2 regions of the Pseudomonas sp. FP2309 genome follow, and region 2 is predicted to be linked to the other one. Evidence: riboswitches for the same ligand, from Rfam matches in the RefSeq annotation. Region 2 holds a riboswitch; the other holds the start of a gene.
What was found. A riboswitch is a leader RNA that binds a small molecule or an ion and turns the genes downstream of it on or off. The one in region 2 is predicted to bind cobalamin.

Region 1: linked by a shared signal. The riboswitch ahead of PSH59_RS16985 (ABC transporter substrate-binding protein) and the one ahead of PSH59_RS11550 (CbtB-domain containing protein) in region 2 are both predicted to bind cobalamin.

Annotation. Positions count from the first base shown of each region.
Region 1 covers NZ_CP117439.1:3,706,388-3,710,505, forward strand. Annotated here, with positions in the region: gene PSH59_RS16975 (hypothetical protein) at 15-518, opposite strand; gene PSH59_RS16980 (M24 family metallopeptidase) at 753-1,577, opposite strand; cobalamin riboswitch at 1,677-1,871, shown strand; gene PSH59_RS16985 (ABC transporter substrate-binding protein) at 1,986-2,996, shown strand; gene PSH59_RS16990 (iron ABC transporter permease) at 2,993-3,997, shown strand; gene PSH59_RS16995 (ABC transporter ATP-binding protein) at 3,994-4,118, shown strand, end outside.
Region 2 covers NZ_CP117439.1:2,521,709-2,525,826, reverse strand. Annotated here, with positions in the region: gene cobW (cobalamin biosynthesis protein CobW) at 1-916, opposite strand, end outside; cobalamin riboswitch at 1,009-1,209, opposite strand; cobalamin riboswitch at 1,251-1,468, shown strand; gene PSH59_RS11550 (CbtB-domain containing protein) at 1,565-1,753, shown strand; gene PSH59_RS11545 (CbtA family protein) at 1,765-2,469, shown strand; gene PSH59_RS11540 (cobalamin biosynthesis protein) at 2,466-2,858, shown strand; gene cobM (precorrin-4 C(11)-methyltransferase) at 2,929-3,675, shown strand; gene nfuA (Fe-S biogenesis protein NfuA) at 3,863-4,118, opposite strand, start outside.

The DNA.
Region 1 (4,118 bases), 1.2 Mb from region 2:
ATGACGTATCGAGGCTAGTGCTTGACTGGTGCATCCCAGCAATCCGGGTGGCGTGCGCAGACATCGTATTGGCGATCCATCAAGGCCATGCGGTTAATGTGGGCGTCCGTGGCCGCCCGGAACGACTGATTGCTGGTTGTGATATAGGCCGCGGTGCGGTCAGTCAGGCGTGCGTTTAACTGGCTGCGGGTGTGGGCATCCAGTGCCTGGGGCGCGGTGGCTATGGTTTGCAGTGTCACGTCGTTCAAACGACTCAACTCATCGCGGTAGGTGTTTACGTATTCGGCACGGGCCGCGTCATGCTGGTGGTTCAAGTCGTACTGCATGGCTTCCAGGTTCTGCTTGTAGAGCGCCCAATAGCCCGCGGGCAGCACGCCACCGTCTTGTTTACGCAATTTGGCAATGCGCGCGTCGTTATCCGGAGCCGGTTGGAGTACGGGCTTGCGCGCAGAAGTGACGACGGGGTCTTGATCAATGATCTGGTCGATCCAGCCCAGCCTTGAAGGGTTCGAGGGCAAAACCTGTCCTAACGGTTCAAGCGGCACTGGCGCAGCAGGTGGGGGTGACGACACTGACTGGGCGCAACCACCCAGCAGTAACAAGGTGCAAAGCCGGGTCAGGACAAGGACGTTGCGAAAAGACATAAGTTCTCCATGAACAAAGGCGAATCGAAAGGGCGCGGCAAATAATATCATTGAGCCATCACTGCGTGTCACCCCATCGCTCAAGCATTCGCAGGGCGGTACAGCGCATCAATCCAGCATCCGGCTAAGCAGCCGGTGCCCATCTGCCGTCACCTCGACCATCGCCGACAACATCACGCCGTCGGCACCGTCCGTGGAGAGCAGGCTCCAAAAGTCCGGTGGCTGATACCTCACACCAACGGTGCCCGCCTTGGCGATCACATACACGTTGAGCACTTGCCCGGGTTGCATCAACGGGCTGTCACCCTCGACCTTGTAACCGAGCACTTGCGGCTTTTGTATGCGCGCCTGCCCCATGGCATAGCCCGCAAACTCACGCACCGCGACGGCATGGCCCGCGTCCAGTTCCTGTTGTATCGCCGCCCCCACATTGGCCAGCCGCTGGCCGCCCTGAACGTGGGCGACTCCGTTGGCCAGCGCACGGCGCGCAGTCATCAGCAATTGGCGTTGCGCCGGGGTGGCATTGGGTGTGGCGAACGTCCAGACCTGGGCAACATGGGCCTGCGCCGATGCCGCGATCAACTCCACTTTTACCAGCGCCGCGTCCGGGAACGGCACATCGGTGGGCGGCGCGGCGCTCACCTGGTTATTCACCGACACCGCCACCGCTGCCGGGTAGCCGCGATAACCGAACATCATCGGCAGCCAGCCGTGCTGTGCGTACTGGTCGAGTAAAAATTCCTGGACCGCAGTGCCGGTGCCGCCCTTGCGGATCAGCGGCGCGACCTTGCGCAACAGGTCACTGGCGACGGGCGCCAGTTTGGCTTCCTCGGCAAGAATGGTTGCGTCATCCAACTGGGCGATGGCGCGGGCCCTGTCGCCGATCGCGTCGGTGTAGCGGGCGAGCGCAGGGTCAGCGGCGTGTGCGCTCATGCAAAACAACAGTGGCACTATTCTCAGACGTATTAACATGGCCTTCCTTGGGTTGGTTATGGACGGACCCAAATTGTACCTCCACCCAGCGCCCAAGATGGACTACCATACCGCGCCGGTTCCCCCACGGGACTAATAGGGAATTCGAAACGCCGCACGCGGCGCCAATCGAAACTGCCCCCGCAACTGTAGGTGCCGAGCCCGCTCCTCAACGCCACTGGACGCCGTCCGGGAAGGCTGGAGCGAGGCGACGACGCATCAGTCAGGAGACCTGCCGGCCCAGCAACATCACTCACCGGCGGGGTGTCCGGGAAGCACATCCTTGCCTGCCTTTATCACGACGCTCGAGGGTGTATTTCCGAATCGTACCTCCCCAGTTCCACGTACGGTTCAAACGGAGATCGCCCCATGCTGCCACGCGTTATTGCCCTGATCACTGGCCTGGCTTTCTGTGCCCTGGCCCAGGCGGCACCCACTGCTTACCCGCTGACGGTAGAAAACTGCGGCAGCACCCTGACCTTCGGGCAGGCCCCCGCGCGCAGCGTGACCATCGGCCAGGCCGCTACCGAAATGCTCTACGCCCTGGGCGTGGGTAATACCGTGGTTGGCACCTCTCTGTGGTTCAACAGCGTGCTGCCGCAGTTCAAGGCGCAGAACGATGGCATCGAGCGCCTGGCCAACAACGAGCCGAGCTTTGAAGCGGTGATCGCCAAGCGCCCGCAATTGGTGGCTGCCGAACTGGAATGGGTGGTGGGCCCGCAAGGCGTGGTGGGTACGCGCGAGCAATTCCACGAGCTGAAGATCCCCACCTACCTGCTGCCCTCCGACTGCGAAAACAAAGACAACCTGGTGGGCGCCGACGGCACGCGACTGGAGCCGTTTCGCATCGACACGCTCTACAAAAGCATCAGCCAACTGGCGCAGATTTTCGACGTACAGGATCGCGGCCAGCAGTTGAACGACGGGCTTAAGGCGCGCCTGGCCCACTCGGTGGCCACTGTGCAGAGCAAAGGCCTCAAGCACGCCAGTGCATTGGTATGGTTCTCCAGCGCCGAGATGGCCAGCGACCCGTACGTGGCCGGTCACAAAGGTGTCCCCGAGTTCATGCTCGAGACCCTCGGCCTGCATAACGTGGTGCAGTCCGATGAAGAATGGCCCGCCGTCGGCTGGGAAACCATCGCCAGGGCCAACCCGACCTTCCTGGTGATCGCCCGCATGGACCGGCGCCGCTACCCCGCCGACGATCATGAAAAGAAACTGGCCTTCCTGCGCAGCGACCCGGTCACGCGCAACATGGACGCGGTCAAACACAATCGCATCATCATCCTCGACGCCCTGGCGCTGCAGGCCAGCATCCGCACGTTCGACGGCCTTGAACAACTGGCGGGCGCCATCGACGGCTACGACCTGCCCCAATGACCCGCACGCTAATAGCCCTGGTCCTGCTGCTGGCCGCCGTACTCGCCGGCGTGGCCATCGGTGAAACCGCCATCGAACCGCAGGTGGTGCTCCAGGTGCTCGCCAATAAACTGTGGAACGCCGGCTACGCACTCGACCCGATTGACGAAGGCGTGGTGTGGAACTATCGCCTGACCCGCGCGCTGGTCGCCGCTGCCTGCGGGGCGGGGTTGGCCACCTGCGGGGTGATTTTGCAGTCGTTGCTGCGTAACCCGTTGGCCGACCCGTACCTGCTGGGCATCAGCGCCGGCGCTTCGACCGGCGCGGTGCTGGTGGCGTTGATGGGCGTAGGCGGCGGGCTGATCTCGCTGTCGGCCGGCGCCTTTGTTGGCGCCATGGCAGCGTTTGCGCTGGTGATTCTGCTGGCGCGGGCCAGCGGTTCCGTGAGCGGCACCGGGCAGATCATCCTGGCGGGCATCGCCGGCTCGCAGTTGTTCAATGCACTTACCGCGTTCCTCATCACCAAATCCGCCAGTTCCGAACAAGCGCGCGGCATCATGTTCTGGCTGCTGGGCAACCTCAGTGGTGTGCGCTGGCCGTCGGTGTGGCTGGCGGTGCCGGTGGCGGTCGCAGGGTTGGCGGTGTGCCTGTGGCACCGGCGCGCGCTGGATGCGTTCACGTTCGGCAGCGACTCGGCGGCGTCCCTGGGCATCCCGGTGCGCCGCGTGCAATTTGTGCTGGTGGGCTGCGCCGCGCTGGTCACCGCGGTGATGGTGTCGATTGTCGGCTCCATCGGTTTTGTCGGCCTGGTGATCCCCCACGCCGTGCGCCTGCTGCTGGGCACCGGGCATTCGCGCTTGCTGCCGGCCAGCGCCTTGGGTGGCGCGCTGTTTCTGATCGCGGCGGATGTGCTGTCGCGCACGCTGATCAAGGGCCAGGTGATCCCCGTGGGTGTGGTCACGGCGCTGGTCGGCGCGCCAGTGTTCGCGCTGATATTGGTCGGTCGGAGGAACGCGCGATGAGCGTGCTCAGTTGCACAGGCCTGGGCTTCAAGGTGCGCGAGGCCGAGCTGCTGCGCGATATTCAGTTGGACGTTCAGTCAGGCGAAACCCTCGGCATCGTTGGCCCCAACGGCTCCGGCAA
Region 2 (4,118 bases):
TCAGCAGGCGCATCGGTTTGTTCGGGATCGCGGCAAACCCTTTGATGCGCAGGATGCCGTGCTGCACCACCAACTGGTTCAGGGCGTTGAGCAGCAGCGCTTCGTCGGCCTGGGGCAGGTCAATGGAGATGGAGTCGAACGCATCGTGGTCGTGATCGTCTTCACCGTCGTGGTGATGATCGTGATGGCTGTGGCGACCGTCGATGTGCTCTTCGGAGCCGGCACCCAGGCCGATCAACACGTCCAGCGGCAGGCGACCGCTGCTGGCTTCGATGACTTTTACTGCCGGCGGCAGCTCTTCGGCGACTTCCAGGCGCACACGGGCCAGGTCTTCGGGGCCGATCAGGTCGGCCTTGTTGAGGATCACCAGGTCGGCACTGGCCAGTTGGTCGGCGAACAGCTCGTGCAGCGGCGATTCATGATCCAGGTTCGGGTCCAGTTTGCGCTGGGCGTCGACTTGATCAGGGAACGCGGCGAAGGTGCCGGCGGCCACGGCCGGGCTGTCGACCACGGTGATCACCGCATCAACCGTGCAGGCGCTGCGGATTTCCGGCCACTGGAAGGCTTGCACCAGGGGTTTTGGCAGCGCCAGGCCCGAAGTTTCGATAAGAATATGGTCGAGGTCGCCGCGACGGGCGACCAGCTCACGCATCACCGGGAAGAACTCTTCCTGCACGGTGCAGCACAGGCAGCCGTTGGCCAACTCGTAGACGCGGCCATTGGCTTCTTCTTCGGTGCAACCGATGGAGCACTGCTTGAGGATGTCGCCGTCGATACCCAACTCGCCGAATTCGTTGACGATCACGGCGATGCGACGGCCCTGGGCATTGTCGAGCATGTGGCGCAGCAACGTGGTTTTGCCCGAACCGAGAAAGCCGGTGACGATGGTGACGGGAAGTTTGGCCAGTGTTTTCATCGGATGCCCTTTGGGGCGGGCATACGGGACGATAGGCCCTGCGGCGCGGCGCAGAAGCGGATTTCGTCACCGGATCACCCCGCCCGGTTGAAGTAGAAAATCGGTTACGAGGCAGGTCTCCTGGCTTCGGGCTTGCGGGTCACATGACCGGCGCCGACTGCGCCTTCCCGCCGGTTCAGGCAGTGGCGTGGCAGTCGGAAAACCCTTCACAGTTGCGGGGGCAGCCGCGGCTTGAACCGCGTTCCCTTCTTAGCTTCGGCCTGGGCCGAAGAACCTCGAAGGTGCAAGGCTACAGGGGCTCGGCCCATTTGACTACCGCCGTTCTGCATGCTTTCCTACACGCCTTGTTTCGGGTGCCCTTCACAGGGTGAAACGGGAAACCGGTGCGTCATACACCTATGACCAGTCCGGTGCTGCCCCCGCAACGGTAAGCGAGCGAAGCGTCAAATCCACTGTGCATCAGCATGGGAAGGAGACGCTTGATCAGGCCCCACTCCTTCTCAGGAGCGCCCCTCGCAAGCCCGGAGACCGGCCCGAAAAATTCAGATAACAAACCCGCGGTGGGCGGGCGCTGTTCAGAACCCTGCGTGCCTGGCTCGCGGGGTTTTCATGCGCTCGTTTCACCCTGACACCTGATAGGGACGCGCCATGTCGATCATCAGCAGCACCTCGCACACCGCCAGCCAGACCACCACGCTCAGTCAACGCCTGACCGCCGCCATCGGCGCGTCGATCCTCGGCGCGTGCCTGGTGTATTTCGCCGGTTTCTCGCATATCGAGGCGGTGCACAACGCCGCCCACGATACCCGCCACAGCGCCGCGTTCCCGTGCCATTGAGAGCTGACGACATGATCAAGCGTATTGCGCAAACCGCAGGGTTCAGCGGCCTGCTGGCCGCCCTGCTGCTGACCCTGCTGCAAAGCTTCTGGGTCGCCCCGCTGATTCTGCAGGCGGAAACCTTTGAACACGCCCCGGCAGCCGCCGAAGTGGCGCATGATCACGGCGCAGGGGCTGCGGCCCACAGCCACGACGCCGAAGCCTGGGAGCCGCAAGACGGCTGGCAGCGCGTGCTGTCCACCACCGGCGGCAATCTGGTGGTAGCGGTGGGTTTCGCGCTGATGCTGGCCGGTCTCTACACCTTGCGCACGCCAACCCGCACCGCTCAAGGCCTGCTGTGGGGCCTGGCCGGGTATGCGACCTTCGTGCTGGCGCCGACCCTGGGCCTGCCGCCTGAACTGCCGGGCACCGCCGCCGCCGACCTGGCACTGCGCCAGAGTTGGTGGATCGGCACAGCCGCCTCGACCGCAGCCGGCATTGCGCTGATCGTGTTCGGCCGCAATTGGCTGCTCAAAGTGCTCGGCGCGGCCATTCTCGCCGTGCCCCATGTGATTGGAGCGCCGCAACCGGAAGTGCATTCGATGCTGGCCCCAGAGGCTCTCGAAGCCCAATTCAAGATCGCGTCGCAGTTGACCAACGTGGTGTTCTGGCTCGCCCTGGGCCTGATCAGTGCCTGGCTGTTCCGCCGCAACCGCAACGACCAATACTCGGCATGACCTATGTGGTCGGCCTGGGTTGCCAGCGGGGTTGTGACGTGCACACCCTGCTGGCACTGTTTGACAGCGCCCTCGCCGAGGGCGGGATCGAGCGCCACTGCATCAGCGCGCTGGCCAGCATCGATCGCAAACAGGATGAGCCAGGGCTGCTGGCATTGGCTCAACGGCTGGGCCTGCCCTTGCACTGCTTCAGCGCCGAGCAATTGGCTGCTTATGAGGGCCGGCTTAGCCACAAGTCTGCCGTCGCGTTCGCCCATACCGGCTGTTACGGGATCGCCGAAAGCGCCGCTCTGGCCTTGGCCGAACAGCGCGGCGGCGCCCCTGCCCGACTGCTGATTACCCGCAAAAAAACCACGCAGGTCACCTTCGCGCTGGCCTGCGCCGATTAGAATCCCCAGAATCGCGCTTTCCGATCATGAGCAACATTCATGCTCGCCCGCTTTTTCACAGGAATTGTCCATGACCGTCTACTTCATCGGTGCCGGCCCCGGCGACCCGGAATTGATCACCGTCAAAGGCCAGCGCCTGATCCGCAGTTGCCCGGTGATCATTTATGCCGGCTCATTGGTGCCCGCCGCCGTCCTGGAGGGGCACCAGGCGCAGCAGGTGGTCAACAGTGCCGAACTGCACCTGGCGCAGATCATCGACCTGATCAAAGCCGCCCATGCCAACGGCCAGGACGTGGCGCGCGTGCATTCCGGCGACCCCAGCCTGTATGGCGCGATCGGCGAGCAGATCCGCCATTTGCGCGAGCTGGGCATCCCGTTCCAGATCATCCCCGGCGTCACCGCAGTGGCCGCCTGCGCGGCGTTGCTTGAGGCCGAACTGACCCTGCCGGACATCGCCCAAAGCGTGATATTGACCCGCTACGCCGACAAAACCAGCATGCCCGCCGGCGAGGACTTCGCCAGCCTGGCCCGTCACGGCACGACCATGGCGATTCATTTGGGGGTCAACCATCTGCAGAAGATCGTCGCCGAGTTGCTGCCGCACTATGGCGCCGATTGCCCGATCGCCGTGGTGCATCGGGCTACCTGGCCGGATCAGGACCTGGCGATGGGGACACTCGCTGATATCGCCGAGAAAGTGGCGGCCAAGGGGTTTCGGCGCACGGCGTTGATTGTGGTGGGTCGGGTGCTGTCAGGTGACGGTTTCAGTGAGTCGTCGCTGTATCGCGCCGGGCACGCGCACCTTTATCGATCTTGATAAACCACGCGATGTTAATCCGATAGCTCGTTGATATTTATACATAAACTATAAAAATCGTTTCGCCATGCGCGCACGCGAAAAAATTAATCCGATTTATCAAGAAAACCATTTAAACCGCTGATTCATAAGCAAAAAAAACGGCGCTCACGGGGCGCCGTTTTTTTGCTCGCAGTGAACGCCTTACTCAGTAGTAGGCGTTTTCTTTCTGCGTATGGTCAGTCACATCGCGCACGCCTTTAAGCTCGGGAATACGCTCGAGCAAGGTACGCTCGATGCCTTCACGCAGGGTCACGTCCGCCTGGCCGCAGCCCTGGCAGCCGCCGCCGAACTTCAAGACCGCAATGCCGTCATCGACCACATCGATCAGGCTGACCTGACCGCCGTGGCTGGCAAGCCCAGGGTTGATCTCGGTTTGCAGGTAGTAGTTGATGCGCTCGTTG